DNA from 2 places in the Jeotgalibaca ciconiae genome. Region 2 is predicted to be linked to the other one. Evidence: predicted binding sites of a transcription regulator. Region 2 holds the regulator's gene; the other holds the start of a gene.
What was found. Region 2 encodes HrcA, which represses chaperone genes, less so after heat shock. Its sites were predicted from a motif close to TTAGCACTCNNNNNNNNNGAGTGCTAA; they were not measured.
Positions count from the first base shown of each region.

Region 1: the regulator HrcA is predicted to act here: its motif matches at 3,694-3,720, upstream of groES (co-chaperone GroES).

Region 1 is NZ_CP034465.1:1,668,170-1,679,930, forward strand. Features, by position in the region: gene EJN90_RS07910 (ABC-F family ATP-binding cassette domain-containing protein) at 1-929, opposite strand, end outside; partial or broken gene EJN90_RS14170 (ATP-binding cassette domain-containing protein) at 909-1,503, opposite strand; gene EJN90_RS07915 (redox-sensing transcriptional repressor Rex) at 1,906-2,541, shown strand; gene EJN90_RS07920 (YdiK family protein) at 2,587-2,802, opposite strand; gene EJN90_RS07925 (CPBP family intramembrane glutamic endopeptidase) at 2,856-3,530, opposite strand; gene groES (co-chaperone GroES) at 3,750-4,034, shown strand; gene groL (chaperonin GroEL) at 4,067-5,683, shown strand; gene EJN90_RS07940 (DeoR/GlpR family DNA-binding transcription regulator) at 6,071-6,823, shown strand; gene pfkB (1-phosphofructokinase) at 6,820-7,755, shown strand; gene EJN90_RS07950 (PTS fructose transporter subunit IIABC) at 7,745-9,643, shown strand; gene EJN90_RS07955 (sugar transferase) at 10,005-11,399, shown strand; gene EJN90_RS07960 (AraC family transcriptional regulator) at 11,451-11,761, opposite strand, start outside.
Region 2 is NZ_CP034465.1:2,618,857-2,630,617, reverse strand. Features, by position in the region: partial or broken gene EJN90_RS14130 (transposase) at 1-92, shown strand, start outside; gene EJN90_RS12195 (helix-turn-helix domain-containing protein) at 117-464, shown strand; gene EJN90_RS12190 (IS3 family transposase) at 522-878, shown strand; gene dnaJ (molecular chaperone DnaJ) at 981-2,150, opposite strand; gene dnaK (molecular chaperone DnaK) at 2,362-4,197, opposite strand; gene grpE (nucleotide exchange factor GrpE) at 4,250-4,780, opposite strand; gene hrcA (heat-inducible transcriptional repressor HrcA) at 4,796-5,842, opposite strand; gene hemW (radical SAM family heme chaperone HemW) at 5,955-7,091, opposite strand; gene ribF (riboflavin biosynthesis protein RibF) at 7,088-8,083, opposite strand; gene truB (tRNA pseudouridine(55) synthase TruB) at 8,112-9,026, opposite strand; gene EJN90_RS12150 (DUF1294 domain-containing protein) at 9,114-9,386, opposite strand; gene pepT (peptidase T) at 9,383-10,624, opposite strand; gene EJN90_RS12140 (Nif3-like dinuclear metal center hexameric protein) at 10,651-11,761, opposite strand, start outside.

The DNA.
Region 1 (11,761 bases), 950 kb from region 2:
AAGTAAAGTTGGCTGCCATTTTCTGAAAGTTCCAAAATACTGGTAGCAATGCGATTAATAAAGTAGCGGTCATGCGAGACAAATAGGAGCGTACCGTCATATTCGATCAAAGCATTTTCTAAGACTTCTTTACTGTCAATATCCAAGTGGTTTGTAGGCTCATCAAGCATGAGTACGTTATTTTTTTCCAATGCGAGTTTACATAAAGATAAGCGAGCTCTTTCGCCACCGCTCAGAGAATGAATGGTTTTCTCCACATCTTCTCCTGTAAAGAGGAAACTGCCGAGGATACTCCGAATATCGGTTTCATTCATTGTTGGATGCAGATCCCATATCTCCGCTAAGACAGTTTTATTGGTTGTTAAGTTTTTCATTTCTTGATCATAATAACCAATATCAAGATTAGATCCGTAATGAATTTTTCCATGAATCATCGGAAGTTCCTTATTTAATGTCTTTAACAGAGTGGACTTACCGATTCCATTAGGTCCCACGATCCCGATTGCTTGTTGTTTTCTCAAATCTAACTGAATTGGTGAAGAAAGAATTTCTCCCTCATAACCAATTGCCCCATCTTCCACGATCAAGACAACATTGCCGCTTTCTTTTTCAACCTCAAAAGAAAAGCGAGCAGACCGCTCATCTCCTTTTGGTTTTTCCAAGCGAGACATTTTCTCCAAACGCTTTCGACGACTCTGCGCCATCTTGGTGGTAGAGGCACGAACAATATTTCTTGCAATATAATCTTCTAATTTAGCGATTTCTTCTTGTTGTTTGTCAAACTGCTTCATTTCCTGCTCTAGGCGAGCGGCTTTTTCTTGTAAATAAAATGAGTAATTACCTTTATAATGATGGATCCGATGACGGCTGATTTCATAGACACTACTAGCAACTTTATCTAAAAAATATCGATCGTGTGAAACAATCAATAAAGTTCCCCGATAACTTAGTAAATAATTTTCTAACCAACTTAATGTTTCAATATCCAAATGGTTTGTAGGTTCATCTAAGATTAATAGATCATTTTTTTCTAATAGAACCTTTGCCAGAGCAAGTCGTGTTTTTTGTCCGCCAGACAACTGGGAAATAGGGCGTTCGTGGTCTTCTTCATAAAAACGGAAACCATGCAAAACAGAACGGATTTCAGATTCATATCCATAAGCATTTTTATCCTGCATTTCCTGCTGAAGAGAATCGTATTTCTTCAAAGCTAGTTCAAATGCAGGCGGATCATTGATTAGTTCTTCGTTCGTAAGTGCGATTGCAGCTTGTTCGGCTTCTTTTGTCAGCTTGATAATTGGTTCGAATACCGATAACATTTCTTCCCAAATGGTTTGGTCAGAATCGACTGTACTATATTGGTCAAGATAACCAATCTGGATGTCTTTTCGTTTTACTACCTTTCCATCATCGGTCGGTTCAATCCCTGCTAATATTTTTAGCAAGGTAGATTTTCCGGCTCCATTTCTTCCCACAAGTGCGATTCGTTCCTGATCTTGAATGGTAATTTGAATATTTTCGAAAAGGATTGCGGACCCAAAGTGGCGAGCGAGATTTTGGCCTTGCAATAATATCATTTATAACTCCTCTTTCTCTTTTTAATATTAATAGATAATGTCAAATAAGAACATGCAAACTAATTTTATCATAGAAAATATATAACTGATAGATAAGGAATTTGCAAAAGCTTTTAATTGTGAAAAACGTCTACACCTTATTTAGAAAGGTGATAAGAACAAAGAGTAAAATAGAAATTTTTTCACAAAAAACTACAAATTAGAATAAAATACTAGATTTTTCACAAACTAATGCTATAATAACACTATGAAATAGTTAGTTAAGATATGTGAATATCTGTATATAGAGCTTTGTTTGAGAACAATATTTTGAAGGAGAGTGTAGAGGATGTCTACAACTAATGAAATACCTAGAGCAACTGCCCGCCGGTTGCCGATTTATCACCGTTATTTACGATATTTGCATAATGCAGGAAAAACAAGAATATCTTCTACGGAATTAAGTGAAGCAGTAAAAGTGGATAGTGCAACGATCCGCAGAGATTTTTCCTATTTTGGAGCACTGGGGAAAAGAGGATATGGTTACGACGTTGCCTATTTATTAGACTTCTTTAGTAAAACGCTGAATCAAGACCGCTTGACTAATGTAGCCTTGATTGGTGTAGGTAATTTGGGACACGCTTTATTGAATTATAATTTTCATTTAAGTAATAATGTACGTATTAGCTGCGCTTTTGATGTAAATGAAGAAATTGTAGGAAAAATTGTCAGTGGTGTGCCCGTGTACTCTATGGCAGAGATGATTGAGCAACTGCGTATTCAACAAATTGATGTTGCAATTTTGACTGTCCCACAAAATGTTGCGCAAGAAGCATCCAATGATTTAGTTGAAGCAGGAGTAAAAGGTATCATGAATTTTACCCCGATTCGACTTTCTGTGCCAGAAGATGTTCGTATTCAAAACGTTGATTTAACAAATGAGTTACAAACGTTGATTTACTTCTTAGATAACAATATATCCTAATAAAAAACGGTTGAAAATCGAATGGAACGATTTTCAACCGTTTTTTCATTTATTATCTTTATCGTCAATATTTTTTTTGATTTTAAAGTAGGTATCAAGCATCCGAAATCCCTGCACAATATTGTTTGTAGCAAAGAGAACACTAAGAATGGCTAAAAAACCCCATCCTGCATTATTCACACTATCGATAGCGAAGTACAGGAATAGTGCCCCGAAAATGAATTTCATACCAATTTGGATTAAGATGTCTTTTAAAGTCATATGTTTCCTTTCTGCTTTTAAAATTTCTGCATTTTATTGCCAAAGAACAGTCCTTACATATTAAATAAGTCTGGGAAAATCAATGGTAAACTAGCATATGCATTCATTAAACTGTGCGCCAAAATAGGAGTTAGAATGTTATTTGTTTTATAATATAAATAACAGAACCACAGTCCTAACGTTCCATATACCAGCATATGTCCATCAAAATGGATAAAGGCAAAAATTAATGAGCTGATTACTGCTGAGCCCATCATTCCAACATTAGAAGAGGACAGTTGTGTAAAAATTGCCTTTCTAAAAACAAATTCTTCCATAATGGGTGCAAATAAAACAATCATTAAAATTAAATAAGGATATTTGCTTGTCAATTCAAGCAAATTTTCTGTATTTGCTGATTCTGGCGAAATCCCAAAAACATTTATCTCAATGATTGCAGTAATTACTTGAATAATAATCGAGCCAATAAAGCCTGCAATACCCCACAATAGTATTTTCCCAATGGATGCAGATTTTTGCTCTGTTATTTCAGTAATAGGAGTCCATTCTTTACGCTGATTCACAAAAATCATTGCGACAGTACCAATAAAGGCAAAAAGTATGGATAGTGTCATGCTCATCTCTATCTGTTTATTTTGCGGGAATAAAAAGACAAGTGGAACAGGTAATAGTTGAACAGCAACATACAAAAAGATGATTTGAGTGGCTGCGGAAAGTTTCTTTTTCATAAATCGTAACCTTTCTGTTAAAGTAACAAAAGTAATAGAATTTTATTTAAGTAAAGTTTCTTCATTACTTAAAAGCCTAAATGAAAGTATATCATATTTTTAGAAAAAATTAATGGATTTGTCTTGCAATCGCTCGAAGATTTGATTAAGATAGATACATAGGTTAGCACTCTTCGAGTTAGAGTGCTAATTCATTCTAAAAATTCTGGAGGGATATTTGTGTTAAAACCATTAGGAAATCGCGTCATCATTGAAGTTGCGAAAGAAGAGGAACAAACAGTTGGCGGCCTTGTGTTACCATCATCTGCCAAAGAAAAGTCACAAACGGGTACAGTGATTGCAATTGGAGACGGACGAGTGACAGATAACGGTACAAAGATCGACATGGTTGTCAAAGAAGGGGACAGCGTTCTTTTTGAAAAATATTCCGGTACTGATATTAAGTACGAAGGCAAAGACTATCTTGTTGTGAAAGAAACAGATATCGTTGCAATCATTGGGTAATTAAAATAAATTTATGAGGTGAAACAAATACGATGGCAAAAGATATTAAATTTTCCGAAGATGCTAGAGCAGCTTTATTACGTGGAGTAGATATGTTAGCTAATACAGTTAAAGTGACATTAGGGCCAAAAGGACGCAATGTCGTTTTAGAAAAAGCATACGGTTCTCCGTTAATTACAAACGATGGAGTTACAATTGCAAAAGAAATTGAATTAGAAGACCATTTCGAAGACATGGGTGCAAAACTTGTTTCTGAGGTAGCTTCTAAAACAAATGATATTGCTGGTGACGGAACAACAACTGCGACTGTATTAACACAAGCAATTGTGCGTGAAGGATTGAAAAACGTTACAGCTGGAGCAAATCCAGTAGGCGTGCGCCGTGGGATTGAAATGGCTACAAAAGAAGCTGTAGCTGGATTAGCGGAGATTTCTCAAACAGTTAATTCAAAAGAGTCCATCGCACAAGTTGCGGCTGTTTCTTCTGGTTCTGCTGAAGTCGGTGAATTGATTGCCGAAGCAATGGAAAAAGTTGGTAACGATGGTGTTATTACCATTGAAGAATCCAAAGGTATTGAAACAGAATTGGATGTTGTAGAAGGAATGCAGTTTGACCGTGGTTACTTATCTCAATACATGGTAACGGACAACGATAAGATGGAAGCAGATTTAGAAAATCCATTTATCCTTATTACAGACCGTAAGATTTCAAATATTCAAGATATTTTACCATTATTAGAAGAAATCTTGAAATTAGGCCGTCCATTATTGATTATTGCAGATGACGTAGATGGCGAAGCATTGCCAACGCTGGTGTTAAACAAACTACGCGGAACATTTAATGTTGCAGCTGTTAAAGCACCAGGTTTTGGTGACCGTCGTAAAGAAATGTTGCAAGATATCGCAGTATTAACAGGCGGTACAGTTATTGCAGAAGACTTAGGACTAGAATTAAAAGATACAACAATTGAGCACTTAGGTAATGCGAGCAAAGTGGTTGTTACAAAAGACAACACGACAATTGTTGAAGGTGCGGGTGAAAAAGAACTGATTGAACAACGCGTTGCAATCATTCGTTCACAAGCAGCAGAAACAACCTCTGACTTTGATCGTGAAAAACTACAAGAACGCTTGGCTAAATTAGCTGGTGGAGTTGGAGTGATTAAAGTTGGTGCTGCAACAGAAACGGAATTAAAAGAACGTAAATTACGTATTGAGGATGCTTTGAATGCAACTCGTGCGGCAGTTGAAGAAGGAATCGTTTCTGGTGGTGGAATTGCACTCGTTAATGTCCAATCACGTGTAAATGCATTGGAGTTAAAAGGTGATGAAGCGACTGGTGCTCGTATTGTCGCTCGTGCATTGGAAGAGCCAGTAAGACAAATTGCAGAAAATGCAGGTATGGAAGGTTCTGTTATCGCTGCAAGAATTAAAACCGAAGAGCAAGGAATTGGATATAACGCTGCAACTGGTGAGTGGGTAAATATGATTGAAGCAGGAATTGTTGACCCAGCTAAAGTTGTCCGTTCTGCATTGCAAAACGCAGCTAGCGTTGCTGGATTAATTCTTTCTACAGAAAGTGTAGTAGCAGACAAGCCAGCTCCAGAATCACCACAACCGCCAATGGATCCAGGAATGGGCATGATGTAATCAAAAGTGTGAAAAAAATTTAGAAGTGAAAAAGCGAAGGCGAGCAAACTCGTCCTCGCTTTTTTTTGCCTATTTTTATGAAAACAGACAATCAAAGAGTATTCTGAGGCTGAACATCTTTATTTTCAAAAAATAACGATGTTCAACAGGAAATTTACCGTGGAACAACATTATTCTAAAAATATAAAGACATTCAAACCGTAAAATACTCTGGAACATCTTTATTTTAGACTAAACGACTATAAGTTTTGCTTTCTATGTCTGGCTGCCAAATCTTGACCGTTTTCTAAAAAATAAAAAAGAAAAATAAAACATTTTGGATGTTTTTGATTGCAAATGATTGATTTTGGCGTTTTAAGGTGGTATAGTTTTAATGAGGTGAGGAAAGTGCTTACAGAAGAGAGATACCATGTGATTCTGGGGAGCTTAGAAAAAGAGCCAGTTGTTAAATTACAGGATTTAGTGGATTTGACCAAGACATCTGAGTCCACAATACGAAGAGATCTGAAAAAATTGGAAGAATCAGAAAAATTAGTTCGTATTCATGGTGGAGCGAGACGGATTTATAATGTTGCGAATGAAGACATGATGGAAGAGAAATCGGTCAAAAATACAGACGAGAAGAAGAGGATTGCTAAGTTTGCAGTCGAAATGATTCGTGACGGTGAAATGATTTATCTTGATGCGGGTTCTACAACCTATGACATGATACCATTTTTAAAAAATAAACAAGTTACCGTTATTACGAATGGGATTCCTCACGCATCATTGTTGACGGATCTAAACATTCAAACAATACAAATTGGTGGGAGAATCAAACGTCACACGAAGGCAGTCATTGGACCGGAAGCACAGAGGCAAATTCAGACTTATCATTTTAGCAAAGCTTTTTTAGGAATTAACGGTGTTGATTTGGAATTTGGGTATACGACTCCTGATATGGAAGAAGCGGTCATTAAGCAATTAGTTATGCAAAGTGCAAATCGTAGTTTCTTTCTTGCAGATTCTTCAAAAATGAATAAAGTAACTTTTTCAAAAGTGGCAAATTTAGAAGATGGCAACTTAATTAGCAGTCGTTTATCTGAAGAGTTGAAAAATAGAATAGCAGAGCAGACAAATATATGGGAGGTGGAATCATGATTTATACCATTACTTTGAATCCTTCGATTGATTATATTGTTCATCTGGATGGTTTAGAGATCGGCAATGTCAATCGGATTAAACAAGATTTCAAATTGCCGGGAGGGAAAGGGATTAATGTCTCTAGAATATTAAATCAGCTGCAAGTATCGAATACTGCTTTAGGATTTGTAGGAGGATTTACTGGAAAGTTTGTGGAAGACTGGTTGATTGATGAAGGAATTCAAACAGAATTTACAGAAGTGGAAGACGATACTCGAATTAATGTGAAATTGAAAGCTGGAGAAGAGACTGAAATTAATGGGGAAGGACCTCATATTTCAGAGAGCACGGCTAATGAATTCCTGAAGCATTTTGACGGCTTTACGGAAGAAGATACAGTCATTCTGTCTGGCAGTCGTCCAAAGAGTTTACCAGAGGATTATTACGAAACGATTATTCAGAACTTAGTAGCGAAGAAGAGTGCCTTTGTAATAGATACAACAGGAAATGATTTGAAAAATGCTTTGAAATATCAACCCTTGTTAGTAAAACCAAATCACCATGAATTGGGAGATTTGTTCAATGTCGAGTTGCATTCGATCGAAGAAATGATTCCTTATGGAAAGAAACTTCTGGAACAAGGTGCTAAATTTGCCATTATTTCTTTAGCAGGAGAAGGCGCCATCCTATTCGCGGAAGAAGGAGTTTATCACGCTACAGCGCCAAAAGGAAAAGTAAAAAATTCTGTAGGTGCGGGAGACTCGATGGTTGCAGGATTTGTGGGAATCTATACACAGACAAAAGATGCATTAGAAGCTTTCACTTTTAGTGTTGCTTGTGGAAGTGCAACAGCCTTCTCTGATGATTTAGCGAAAAGGGAAGATATTGAAAAACTTGTAGATTTAATAAAAATAAAAAAAATAGATGGAGTTGAAAAGAATGAAAATTAATGATGTTCTATTAAAAGAGCTCATGATTATGGATTTAAAGTCAACCACCAAAGAAGGTGTGTTAGATGAGATGATTGCTAGTTTATTAGATAATGACATTATCAATGACCGAGAAGTTTTTAAAGAAGGGATCATTGCAAGAGAGGCTCAATCTTCTACGGGATTGGGTGAAGGAATTGCGATGCCGCATGCTAAAAATAATGCTGTACAACAACCAGCAGTTGTTTTTGCAAAAAGTTCTGCAGGAGTAGACTATGATTCTCTAGACGGACAGCCAGCACACTTATTCTTTATGATTGCGGCACCGGAAGGAGCAAACAATGTCCACTTAGAAGTGTTGGCTTCCTTATCTCGTCAATTAATCAATCCAGATTTATTGGCACAGCTTAAAGCAGCAACAACCCCAGAAGAAGTGCAACAAATTTTCAGTGCTGCAGAAGAGAGTCGTGAAGAAGAGGAGCGTCAAGAGCAAGCAAACAAAACAACAATCGAAGACGCTAAAAAGCCATTTGTAGTTGCTGTCACAGCTTGTCCGACAGGTATTGCACATACGTATATGGCAGAAGATGCTTTGAAGAAAAAAGCTGCTGAAATGGGTGTTGACATTCGTGTAGAAACGAATGGCTCTGAAGGAGCTAAAAATATTTTAACTGCTGCAGAAATTGAACAAGCATCCGCAGTAATCATTGCTGCTGGTAAAAAAGTTTCTTTGGATCGTTTCAATGGAAAACACGTTTTACAACGTCCGGTAAGTGATGGCATCAACAAAGCGGAAGAGCTTATTAATAAAGCTGTGAACCAACAAGCTCCAATTCTAAGTGTGGACGTTGATGCAAGCAAATCGGATGACGAAGAAGATAACCAATCAGTATTTGGTAACTTGTATAAAGATTTGATGAACGGAATTTCTCATATGCTTCCATTTGTGGTAGGTGGAGGGATTATCCTGGCGATTTCTTTCTTATTTGAAAGCAGCTTCGGTAGTGATAGTGTCTTGTTCGAATCGTTTAATACAATTGGAAGTACCGCGTTCAATTTCTTGATTCCAATTCTTGCTGGATATATTGCCTATAGTATTGCTGACCGTCCTGGGTTATTACCGGGTATGGCAGGCGGGTTGATGGCGGTAAATCAAAATGCAGGTTTCCTTGGCGGTTTAGTTGCTGGTTTTATGGCAGGATATGTTGTTCATGTATTAAAGCGTCTATTTAGAAAAGTACCAAAAACGCTTGAAGGATTGAAGCCGATTTTACTTTACCCAGTATTTGGCCTTCTGATAACAGGTTTGTTGATGTTCTTCATCATTGGACCAGTATTCTCTGGAATTAATACCGCAATGTTGAATTTCTTAGAAAATATGGGTACAGGGAACACAGTGTTGCTAGGAGCGTTGTTAGGCGGCATGATGGCAATCGATATGGGTGGTCCGTTTAATAAAGCAGCCTATGCCTTCTCTATTGGAATTTTCACGGATACAGGCGATGGAGCTTGGATGGCTGCTGTTATGGCTGGCGGAATGATTCCTCCTTTGGCAATTGGTTTAGCTACTCTGGTATTCAAAGATAAATTTACGGATGCAGAAAGACAATCGGGTATTTCAAACTTTGTACTAGGAATTTCCTTTATTACGGAAGGTGCAATTCCATTTGCAGCTGCAGATCCTCTACGCGTAATTACTTCTTCTATCGTTGGTTCAGCAATAGCAGGTGGATTAACGCAATTGTGGAATGTAGCAATTCCAGCTCCACACGGTGGTATCTTTGTGATTGGATTAGCTGAAAATCCTCTTATGTTCTTACTAACATTAGTAATTGGGATGGTTATCTCAGCAACGATTCTAGGACTGTGGAAAAATAAAACAGTCAAAGAAGAAATCACTTTAGAATAAAAGACTTCAAGAAAAGCGATTAGGAATTTTCCTAGTCGCTTTTCTCAATGCAGCAACTAATGCCCTTTTGATTTTAATAAAAGGATGCCGGCTATTTATCCCGTAGAAGAAATGAACCAGCTCTTCCAGCAAGTATAAAAATTCATTAAATATGTGTAAAGATTATAACAATCTTTTTGCAAAAGAAATAAGGGAGACCTTTACAGGATTAAACAAAGAAGATTTTCATGTCATTAACGATCACTATTTAGCTGAACATTAAGATGGTAAAAGATGAATCTACTATTCTCGGTCTGTTCCTCTTTTGAATTTCATGCTAGAATGTAGAAAGTCAGATTGACTTTAAGGAGGGAAATAAACCGTGAATCACCAAGAGGAATGGACCAAAGCACGAAAATTCTTCATTATGGTTATTGAATTACTGCTATTCATCGGTTCATTATTATTATCATTCCGTTTAAGGTATGGACCGGATATTCCATATCGCAACATGGAAGCTTTTAAAGGCAGTATCGTGTATGTTTCGATTGGATTTGTTATTGTGAGCATCCTTTTTGGAACCTACATCCTTTATAATAAATCGATAAGTGACTTCTTATTTATTACCATTATCGGACAATTTGTAGTGTCACTCTATATTATGGCACTCACTTTCGCAGGAAGATGGCTGGCATTTCCGCGTTCAGTAATCTTAATCAACTTTTTTGTTGGATGCCTGATCTTGTTTTTGTGGAGATTAGTTGTTTTTAAAACTTACCAAAAATTAAGTGGAAGCAAAAGAGTCATGATTGTTGGAATGGAAAAAGAAGTTTTTGCTGCAGTAGATAACTTTTCAAACACAAAAAGTATTCGTCACATTGTTTCGCATGTCGTTCTTTCTGATTATTATGAAAATGTGCGAGAAAATCTCAATGAAATCGATATTGTCTATCTAGCAAGCCAGATTGAAGAGTCTGAAAAATTACGTATTTACGATCTGCTGATGCGCCAAGATAAAAAATTCTTTTTAAATACAAGTTTTGAGAATTTAGTAATGGTTAATCCGAATATGATGAACATCGAAGATGAAAGCATTATTGAGGTATCGCCATTCAGAATTGCATCGGAAGATGGTATCATAAAGCGTTTGATTGATATTCTTTTTTCTCTTTTCTTGATTATTATCAGCTCACCAATCATGTTGGTTGCTGCGATCTTAGTGAAGAGAAGCTCGGAAGGGCCTATTTTATATCGTCAGACTCGTATTACGAAAGAAGGAAGAGAATTTGAAATCTTGAAATTCCGTAGTATGGGCGTCACGGCAGAGCAAGAGTCAGGGCCAGTATTAGCGACAAGTAACGATGTACGGGTTACGCCGGTAGGGAAGTATTTACGTTCATTACGTATTGACGAATTACCTCAACTATTCAACGTTCTTAAGGGGGATATGTCGATTGTAGGGCCGCGCCCTGAACGACCATTTTTTGTAGAACAATTTGAAAAAATGAATCCTCATTATTATTTACGCCATAACGTTCGCGCCGGGATTACTGGATACGCACAAGTATATGGAAAATATGCTTCTGACTTTAATAGTAAATTAAATTTCGACTTAATTTATATTAAAGAATATTCTTTGATTCTAGACTTGAAGATTATGTTACAGACAGTGAAGATTTTATTCGACAAAGTAAGCTCTCGTGGACTAGATGAAGCGGAGCATACGATTCATTCGGAAGAAGAGTTAGTTTCAAAAGGAATCAAAGTGATTCATTAAAAATTTAAGAATAAACAATTTAGGATAGCAGTGAATCCATACGATTCACTGCTATCTTTGTCTGTATTCACTGGGAGTTTGGTTGTAGGTTCTTGTGAAGGCCCGGTTAAAAGAGCGCAGCGTTTCAAAACCGCATTCTAGGGCGATGTCCACGATTTTTAAATCTGTTTCTCGTAACAGGCGCCGCGAATAATCGACTCGCATTTGATTAAGGTAATTGCGGAAACCAATTTTTATTTTATGAGAAAAAATCCGGGAGACGGTGTAGACGCTGCAACCAACTTCCGATGCTACTGATTGTAAATCGAGTGGCTCGGTAAAATGCTCGGAAACATAGCGAATAACTTGCACGACAGTTGAAG
Region 2 (11,761 bases):
CTTACTTAGCCGTTAAACATAACATTCCATCGGAAACAACAGTAAAAAATTGGATAAAACGGTATACTGAAGGAAAAGAGAATGTATCCGATTCTCCCAATTCCGAGGTGTATCAGATGACCAGTGCCAAGAAAACATATGAAGAGAAGTTACAAATCGTAGAGGATTACATCAGCAATCGCTTGACCTACAAGGAAGCAGCCGAGAAACACCAGGTAAGTTACAACAACATTTACTTATGGGTAAACAAATACAAAAAGCATGGACCGAAAGGTCTGGAAGACAACCGGGGCCGCGGGAAGCCCACGGAACTTCAAACAACGGAAGAACGGTTAAACGCAGAAGTTGAAACACTCAAAGCCAGAAACAAATGGCTGGAAATGGAGAACGATGCGTTAAAAAAGCGCCAAAAGATCGCTGGGAGTCTCAAATCTCAGGAGTTAGACAAGAAGCGGAATATCTGACTATTGAAGAATTAAAGCATAAATACCCAGTCAACCACCTTTACGACATACTGGGGAATGAGCAATCGTAATGATCATCCATTAGTGCTAAATACAATGAAGCAGATTTTGAGTGATGTAAAACCTGAAACCACCTTAATCCACAGCGACCGTGGCTCCCAGTACACCTCCCATGCATTCAATAAGATGATCCATAGTATGTCGCGTGTCTCAAAATGTATCGACAACGGTCCTATGGAAGGTTTTTGGGGGACGCTAAAGGTGGAAATGTTTAACCTCGATACCTTTGATACACCGGCCTATTTAGATCGGAAAATCAAGACATATATTGCGTTCTTCAATAATGAGCGCGTAACTTTGGATATGGGATTAGCGATTCCCACGGAAGAGAAGATTCTACAAACGGTTGCATAAATGCGATAAAAAAGACCACGCATTTTTACATACATGGTCTAAAAGATTTATTTTTTTACCTGTCTACTTGACAGTGGGCAGTTCATTCCTCTTCTCACTTTTTTACTTCTTTTTTCCTTTTGAATCGAAGTTAAAAGCATCTCTCACTTTATTGAAAAAGCCACTTTCTTCGCCATTTATTTGTTCGCCACTTGCTTCAGCAAAAGCATGCAATGCTTCTTTTTGCTGGTCGCTAAGATTTTTCGGTGTTACGATGCTCACTTTTACATGTTGATCGCCGTTCCCAGTTCCTCTTAAACGTGGCGCTCCTTTTCCTCTTAAACGGAAATTCGTACCCGTTTGAGTTCCAGCTGGAATTTTTAACTTCACTTTTCCATGCACAGTAGGAACTTCAATTTCAGCTCCCATTGCTGCTTGAACAAAAGAGATTGGAAGAACATAATAGATTTCTGCCCCATCTCGGTCAAATATGTCACTTTCTTCAACAGAAAAAATAACATATAAATCTCCGTATGGTCCTCCGTTTGAGCCAACTTCACCTTGACCAGCTAATCGTAATTGCTGACCATCTTCCACTCCGGCTGGTATGGTAACATTTACAGAATGTTCTTTCTCAACATGCCCATTACCATGACAAGTTTCACATTTTTCTACAATTTCTTTACCTGAACCTTGACAAACATCACAAACCGCTTGGGTCATTACGCGACCAAAAGGCGTGTTGCGTTCCACTTGAACAGCACCTGAACCATGACACTTCGAACAAGTTTTTGGCTCTGTTCCAGGCTTTGCACCAGACCCGCTACAAGTTTCACATTCTTCTTCACGTGCATAACGAACGGTTTCTTCTTTACCAAATATAGCTTCTTCAAATTTCAAGTGTACACGATATTGTAAATCTGCCCCTTGACGTGGTGCATTATAGCTTCTAGAACGGCCGCCGCCACCACCAAAGAAGGTATCAAAAATATCATCGAATCCACCTGTAAATCCTCCGAACCCACTGCCGCTTCCGCCGCCAAAACCGCCATAGCCAGCTCCAAAATTTGGGTCTGTGCTTGCATGTCCATATTGATCGTAAGCAGCTCTTTTTTGTGAATCACTCAAAATTTCATAAGCTTCAGCAACTTCTTTAAATCTTTCTGCTGCGTCATCAGCTTTGTTAATATCAGGATGATATTTTTTTGAAAGTTTTCGATAGGCTTTTTTAATTTCATCATCTGAAGCGGTTTTTGAAACGCCTAATATTTCATAATAGTCTCTTTTCGCCATATATTTTCCTCCATTAGATCACTATGATACGGATGCAGTTCCGCACATATATACATCACTATTTTTATATCAGCAAGAAAGCTATCCGTTTTTCATAGTCGCTTAAGAGTTTCGGCAACCTAATCAGTCAAACACGTACAGCCCAATGAAGTTCTGTACGCGTTTTGCTTTCACTAATAAGAAATTATAAACTAATTTCTCTATGACTTAATTAGTCATTGTCAACTTCTTCAAAGTCAGCATCAACAACATTATCGTCATCAGATGAGCCTTGACCGCTGTCAGCTCCTTCACCAGCTTCTGCTTGTTGAGCAGCTGCTTGTTCATAAAGTTTAACAGTCAAGTTTTGAACTACTTCATTCAACGCATCGCGTTTTTCTTTCATAGTTTCTAAATCATTTGCTTCAACTGCTGCTTTTAATTCATCACGTGCTTCTTCTGCTTTTTTCACTTCGTCAGCGTCAACTTTTCCTTCTAAATCTTTCAAAGTCTTATCAGTTTGGAAGATTAATTGATCTACTTCATTACGTAATTCTACTTCTTCTTTACGTTGTTTGTCTGCTTCTGCGTTAGCTTCTGCATCTTTAACCATTTTTTCAATTTCTTCATCAGTTAAACCAGATGATGATTTGATGGTAATTTGTTGTTCTTTTTGTGTTCCCAGGTCTTTCGCACTTACATTTACGATACCATTTTTATCAATATCAAATGTTACTTCGATTTGTGGGATACCACGTGGTGCTGGTGGAATATCCGATAATTGGAATCGACCTAATGTTTTGTTATCCGCAGCCATTGGGCGTTCACCTTGCAATACGTGTACATCTACCGCAGGTTGGTTATCTGCCGCTGTTGAGAATACTTGTGATTTGCTAGTTGGGATCGTTGTATTACGATCAATTAATTTCGTAAACACACCGCCCATTGTTTCAATACCAAGAGAAAGTGGTGTTACGTCAAGAAGTACGATATCTTTTACATCACCTGTAATAACGCCACCTTGGATTGCTGCACCCATTGCTACTACTTCATCCGGGTTCACTGATTTATTTGGTTCTTTACCTGATTCACGACGTACCGCTTCTACAACTGCAGGAATACGAGTCGACCCACCAACTAAGATAACTTGGTCGATTTCACTTTTCTTGATTCCAGCATCTTCAATAGCACGACGTACAGGAATTTTTGTACGTTCTACAAGATCATGTGTCAATTCATCAAATTTTGCTCTTGTTAATGTCATTTCCATATGCAATGGACCAGATGCTCCAGCAGTAATAAATGGCAGGCTGATTTGTGTTGAAGTTACACCAGACAAGTCTTTTTTCGCTTTTTCAGCAGCGTCTTTCAGACGTTGTTTAGCCATTTTGTCATTTGCTAAATCAATTCCATTTTCCTTTTTGAACTCTGCAACCATGAAGTCAATAATTTTGTTATCAAAATCATCTCCACCAAGGTTGTTATCTCCTGATGTACTTAATACGTCAAATACGCCATCACCAAGTTCAAGAATAGAAACGTCAAATGTTCCTCCACCTAAGTCAAATACTAAGATTTTTTCATCCGTATCAGTCTTATCTAGTCCATAAGCCAAGGCAGCTGCTGTCGGCTCGTTCACAATACGCTCAACCTCTAGACCAGCGATTCTACCTGCGTCTTTAGTTGCTTGACGTTGTGCATCATTAAAGTATGCAGGAACTGTAATAACTGCTTTATCTACAGTATCTCCTAAGTATTCTTCTGCATAACCTTTTAGGTATTGTAGAATCATTGCAGAAATTTCTTGTGCTGTATAGGATTTGTCTTCCACTTCAACTTTAAAACCAGCTTCCCCTATATGGCGTTTTACAGAACTAATTGTATTTGGGTTTGTAATTGCTTGACGTTTTGCAACTTCCCCTACTTGAATTTCACCATTTTTGAAGGAAACAACAGAAGGTGTTGTTCGATTTCCTTCTGGGTTTGGAATAATTTTAGCTTCTCCACCCTCTAATACTGCAACTGCAGAGTTTGTAGTTCCTAAGTCAATACCGATAATTTTGCTCATAGTTGAATATCTCCTCTAATTTTTAAATTTTTAAATTTTTAAAATACATTAATTATTGTGCCACAATTACCATTGCAGGTCGAAGTACACGGTCTTTTAAACTATAACCTTTTTGGACAACAGATACAACCGTATCAGCTTCTTGCCCTTCTTCGAGAGCTTGTACTTGAATCGACATATGGAAGTTTGGATCAAATGGTTCGTTGACCGGATTGATTACTTCAATGCCTTCACTCTTCAAAGCTTCCACAAAAGAATTATATACCATTTCAACGCCTTTTTTTAGATTCAATGCTTTTTCATCTTCTACTTCGATTTCTAAAGCACGTTCCAAGTTATCCACTACTGGCAGCAATTCATTTGCTAATACTTGTGAACGGTATTTCGCAGCATCTTGTCGTTCTTTGGCATTCCTCTTTTGGATATTGGCTAATTCGGCTTGTACGCGTAAATAGCGATCCTGTGTTTCCTCTAGCTCTTTAGTCAGCTGTTCTATTTCAGAAACCGTCTCTTCAACTTCTTCGACTGTTTCGTCTATTGCAGCAACTTCTTCGTTTTCATTTAGGTTTTGTTTTTCTCCCACGACGATTCTCCTTTACTATTCTTCATAAAAATCATGCATACTGTCTGATAGTTCATCACTTGTCACACGCATAATTTTGATAATTTCATCATACGGCATATTGGTAGGGCCTAGTAAAGCAATTAATCCTTTACCGCTCCTGCCAGCGCTGTATGTGGCCGTAATTAAACTTAAATTATTCAATAATTCATTATTCATTTCTGTACCAATCCGTACCGTGATTTGGTTTGGATCGCTTAACAGCAACGAATGCAATTCATTCGATTGATGGATCAATGAATAAATTGATTTAATCTTCTCTCGATCATTTGACTGATCAAAATCAAAATAGTTAAGGAGATTCATTTCTCCACCAATATAGATTCGGTCATTATCCATTTTAGAGATAATTTCTTTGAAGATAGAAAATAAATCCAGTTCATCGCCTACATACCTTGTCACAAGTGCAGGTATTTCCGTCTGAAGCTTTAGATAGACTTCATTAAGCTGTAAACCTGCTAATTCTTCATTAAATATATTAATGATTTTCTCAAGTTTGCCAGTATCAAAGTTTCTGCCTAAGGAGAACATCTTACTTTCAATATATCCTTTATCAGTCACTAGGATTGCCATGTACTGACCACTTGTAACAGGCACTAAACGAAAACCCGTTAACTTACTATTAATCTTCTCAGGACCAATGCTCAAGGCCGTGTAATTCGTTAAGTAAGAAAGCATTTCAGCAGAGGTTTCGATAATCTCCTGAGCTTCCTTATAGGGTGAACGTATCGAACGTTTAATCTTTTTCCTGATTAAATCTTCGGAAGAAGATTCAAGTCTTTGCTGGAGCAAATAATCAACATAATGACGATAGCCTAAGATAGACGGTATTCTTCCAGAAGAAGCATGCATTTTCTCTAAATATCCCAACTCTTCGATGCGCATCATATCATTTCGGATCGTCGCCGGAGAAACGGATAAATTTATTTCATTTAATAAGCTTTTCGAGCCAAGTGGTTCACCATGCTCAATATAATGCTTAATAATCTGGTTTAATATCATCAGCTGTCTTTCTGTTAACATATATTCACCTCGCTTTAGCACTTAAGCATACAGAGTGCTAATCCATAAACAAATTTATCACGATGCTATGTTTTTGTCAACAGATATCAACTGTTTTATTCTCAATCATTTATTAATTATCCATTAAGAAGGAACGGAACACTTCATTTCCTAAAAAAACGCCTTTTTTCGTCAAACGAATATAATCCCCTTCAATTTTAATCAACTTTTGATTAAAAAGCGTTGTTAATTCATTCTGGTAAATTTCCTCGACCGCTTGTCCATATTTTGTTTTGAAGAGCGTTTGGTCGATACCTCTCATTGTCCTAAGACCAAGGATCATCTCTTCCTCCATTTTATTTTGCTTGGATAGAGTGTTTTGATAAATAATTGGCGATTCACCTTGCCTTAGTGGCTCTAAAAAATGTTGAATCGGCCCATGATTGTTATAACGGACTCCATCAATGTAGCCATGAGCGCCCGCTCCAAAACCAAAATATGTATCATTATTCCAATATGCCAAGTTGTGTTGAGACTGAAAGCCCGGCTTTGCATAATTTGATATCTCATATTGGTAACGCCCAGCTTTTTCCATCGTTTCCATCGCAAGTTGAAACATATCCGCCTCATCATCTTCAGATGGCAATGGAAGTTTCCCTTGTCGCATTAAATTATAGAAAATCGTTTTGTTTTCGAGGATTAAGGCATAAATCGAATAATGCGGTAAGTCTAACTCCAATGCTTTTTGCAAGGTTCGAGTAAAATCTTCTATTGTTTGATTCGGTAAACGAAATATAAGATCAATACTGATATTATCAAAGCCAGCTTTATCTGCGTTCGCAACACAATCATATACTTGTTCTGCTGTATGGATTCTACCAATTTTTTTTAATATTTCATTATTGAAAGATTGAACACCCATACTGATTCGATTTACACCATGTGATTTCATTACAGCAAATTTTTCAAAAGAGACACTTTCCGGATTTGCCTCAACAGTAAATTCTGCATTTTTATCCAGAGGGAAATACGTTTGGACTCCATCCAAAAGTTTGTCTAATTGTTTAGCTGTGAGCGTCGTTGGTGTTCCTCCGCCAATATAGAAGGTACTGACCGCCTCCTTAGGATGCCGGCTCTTCATAATCGCCATTTCCTTGATTACAGCGTCCACATACTCGTCAACAGGTTGTCCTTCTAAAAATACTTTGTTAAAGTCACAGTAGAAACAGATGTGTTCGCAAAAAGGAATGTGTAAATAAGCAGCGGTCATTCCATCATCTCCAAATCAGAGTTCACGTCTGCATCCACGATTTGATCAGGATGCTGAGAAAAGTATTTTTCCGTATCAATTTGGTCTTGTTTTAACTGATCAATCAATCCTTCAATACCCGTAAATTTTACTTCATCACGTAGATAATGATGCCAACGAACGGTTACTTTTTCCCCATAAATCATTTTATCAAAATCAAAGATATTTACTTCGATGGTCTTTTGGCGGTCTTTTTCAAATGTAATATTATAGCCGATTGAGGCCATACCTTGATACCATTTCCCTTGAACTCTAATGGATACCGCATATACGCCTACTTTTGGTAACCGAATATACTTGCCTATTTTTATATTTGCAGTAGGAAAACCAAGTTCTCTTCCTCTTGCATCACCATGCATGACACGGCCATCAAACTGATAGATATAACCAAGCATTTGATTAGCTCTCTCTAAATTACCGCTATCTAATGCTTCACGGATACTCGTTGAACTAATCTTTTCTTTGTTGTCGGTTACTTGAGCAGAAACTTCGATAATGTCGAATCTTTTTTTTGCATAAGAAGGTAAATGAGCCATGTCAGCAATATTCTTAGGACCATAAGTATAATCAAAACCAGCGACAATTGCATCGGCATTAAGACCGACTATATACTGATCAACAAATTCTTGCGGACGTAAAGTTCCAAAATCATACGTAAAATCAATGATATAAAAATAATCCACACCTAACTGCTCCATCAAGGCTATTTTTCTTTCTGGAACAGACAAATATTTCATTGATTCTGCGTCCAGTTTCTTATATACAATACTAGGGTGTTGGTTGAAGGACATTACCGCTAATTTACTATCTCTTTTTATCGCTTCTTGTTTGGCTTTCTTTATAACCGCTTGATGCCCGATATGGACGCCATCAAAGTACCCCAAAGCTAAAACTACCGACTCCTTGGGGATTTCTTCTTTCTTATAAGGATGATGAATATATAATACTTCCATTATTAACTCTCTTTCCTGTTTGCCAAAATTAGGACAAAAACATTTTCCGTGGTTTTTTAAACCCTTCTCGACCAGGGTGATTTTCATACAATGCTACCAAATTATTATTATAATGGAAAGCAATCAGATTTATTTCTTCCATCCCTGGAAAAGCATCGGCTTCGATTACTGCTCCATTTTTCACTCTGCTCCACAAGGAATCGTTTAACGAAAAGCTAGGAAGTTCCTCAAAAATAAGATCAATAGGCTCTAAAATTGAAGAAACTTGATTACTTTCTGCCAGTTCACGAACTTGTGCTAATGTATAACAGTTTGTTTGTTCGAAAGGGCCGCTCTTCATGCGCGTTAGTTGCGACATATGAGCAGGATACCCTATTTTTTTGCCTAGATCTACTGCAAGTGTACGAACATAAGTCCCTTTTCCACAAGCCACAACAAATTTCCAAGAAACTGTTTGATTTTTTTCATTATATTTTGGATTGCTTGTTCTATTAAAAGAATAAATTTGAGCGGTTCTTTTAGGACGCTCTACTTCTTCCCCATTACGTGCGTATTCATAAAGTCTTTTACCATTTACTTTTACTGCGGAATACATTGGAGGTATTTGAGTAATTTCTCCGACAAAAGACTTCATACAACAATCAATCTCTTCATTCGAAATATCTTTTCTTACTGAAAGCTGTTCGATTATTTCACCATGAGCATCTTCTGTCGTCGTTGCGATTCCTAGCGTAATCTCTCCGGAGTATGCTTTTCCCATATCCGTCATGAATTCAGCGGCTTTTGTCGCTGGTCCAAGACAAATTGGTAAAACACCGTCTACTTCTGGATCAAGTGTTCCAGTATGCCCAACTCTTTTCATTTTCAAAATTTTTCGAAGTTGAAAAACACAATCGTGGCTGGTCATCCCTCGCTCTTTCCATAATGGCAAAATTCCATTCATTCTCTTTCCTCCAATCTTTACAACCCTGTAATTATAGCATAATCAAAGCTGCTTTCGAACCTTCATTCAAAAGCAGCTCTAATGAAATTAATGTAGTCTGTAATAAAAAATAAAACCCCATGCTAACAATCCTGCTAGATACCAGCCATAAAAATAAAAATGCTTTGTTTTATGTCGAAAGATCTTCATTCCAGCAATACCACCGATTCCTCCACAAATAGATCCTACTATTAGTAACATTTTTTCAGGGATACGGAATTGTCTTTTTTTTGCTCTTGATTTATCAATACCCATTAAAATAAAAGCAAGGATATTCAAAAGGAAAAGTCCAGCAAAATAAAATTCTTTGTAATCAATCATAGCTCAGAATAGTGTTGACTTTGACGAATAATTTCAACGATAACATCTGTAGCTTTTACCATGCTTTCTGCCGCAACGAATTCATAACGTCCATGGAAGTTCTCTCCACCCGCAAATATATTAGGCGTTGGTAACCCCATATATGTCAATTTCGAACCGTCTGTTCCACCTCGAATTGGTTCAATAATTGGTTCAATCGATAGAGATTTCATTGCTTTTTCAGCTAAGGTTACAGGACGCATATCTTTTTCAAGAAGTTCTCCCATATTATAGTATTGATCAGCAATCTCAATATTAATACGCGGTTCCTTAAAGGCTTGATTCATTTTTTCAGCAATCTCTTGCATATTTTTCTTTTTCTCTTCAAATAATCTACGATCGTGGTCTCGGATAATATAAACCATCTTACTTTCTTCAACGGTTCCTTCAATGCCCAAAAGATGGTAGAATCCCTCTCGTTGATCTGTTTTTTCGGGAGTTTGTTTTTCTGGCAGATAGCTGTTGTATTCCATAGCTAATGTAATTGCATTGACCATCGTGTCTTTTGCTGTTCCCGGATGAACATTTTTCCCTTGAATTTCAACGACAGCTTGTGCAGCATTAAAACTTTCAAATTGTAATTCCCCTACAGGACCACCATCCATCGTATAAGCAAAATCGCAAGCAAAAGCTTCTACATCAAAAAGATCTGCACCTTTTCCAATTTCTTCATCGGGACCAAAAGCGACACGAACTTCTCCGTGTTTGATTGTGGTATCTGCTAAAATGATTTCCATAGCTGTCATAATTTCCGCAATTCCAGCTTTGTCATCTGCACCTAGTAAAGTGTTGCCATCTGTGGTAATCAAAGTTTGGCCTTGATAATTTTTTAAATTTGGAAAGTCTTCCGGAGATAAAACAATATTTTTTTCTTTATTTAGGATAATTGCTTCTCCATCATAGTTTTCATGGATTTGTGGATTGACATTTTTTGATTCAAAATCAGCAGTATCCATATGTGCTATAAAACCGATTGCAGGTAATTTTTCATCTGTACTTGCAGGAATATGTGCAGTCACAAAACCATTTTCAGGATTGTATTGAATAGCAGACATTCCAATTTTTTCTAATTCAGGTATCAAAATTTCTTTTGCAAATGCAATCTGGCTAGCTGTAGACGGCACTGTTTCACTATTTTCATCTGAACGTGTATCAAACTTAGTGTAGGTAAGTAATCGATTAATTAATTGTTCTTGCATGGATTTATTGCTTCCCTTCTTAAAAACTATAATTGATTATCAAAAATAAACGGATTCGTGTTAACGGTAGACGGAATAATTTCTACATCCCAAGACAATTCTTTTTTCCACTCAGTTAACATCTCTCGCAGCTTCGGAATACAAACTTTTTCTATGTGATGCCCTGGATCAACAACTACTAATCCAGCTGCTTGCATATCGTGAGCAGTGTGATAATAAACATCCCCTGTTATATATACGTCTGCTTCTTTTTGGATTGCTTTCGGATAGTATTTTCCAGCATCTCCGCCACAGAGGGCTACTCTACGTATCTTTTTATTAAGGTCATTCTGAGGCGCAATCACTCGTAAGCCGTCTACTTTAAAAGATTTTTTCACATGTTTAGCGAAATCTTTTAAATTCATCTCTTTTTCTAAATTCCCTACTCTGCCTAAGCCAAACGTTTCTGCTTGTTTTTGGTCAACCGAGTAGGTTTCAAAAACAGGTTCTTCATAAGGATGTGCTTGATACATCGCTTCAAGAATAGTGGTGAGTTTCTCTTCTTCGAGAATCACTTCTATTTTCTCTTCCATTACTTTTTCTGGCTTTCCAACTTCTCCAATAGTAGGGTCCGCTTCATTCACAGGAGTAAAGCGACCAATTCCTTCTAAAGTGTAAGAACAATCTTTATAGTTATCGGTTATCTTTCCAGCGCCTGCTGAAGTAATTGCTTGCCTGACAACTTCTGCGTGTGTTTCGGGAACATAGACAGCCAGACGTTTTAGACAAATGGTTTTACTCACATCCATTATTTCTACATCGTTTAACCCTAATTGATCTGCCAGCCAATCATTCATACCACCATTTGCGTTATCTAGATTGGTATGCGCTGCATATACGGTAATATCATTCTTCATTAAATCAGCATACATTTTTATTTGGGGATTAGCTAAATCTAAACGAGCAATAGGACTGTAGATAGGCGGATGGTGTGCTAATATGAAGTCTATGTTTTTTTCAATTGCTTCTTGAACCACTTCTGGCCGCACATCTAGAGTAACCATAATTTTTTTTATGGTTTTTGAAAGATCACCGACATGTAAACCTACTGGATCTCCATCCTCAGCTAACCAAAGAGGGACTTCTTTCTCAAAGTGT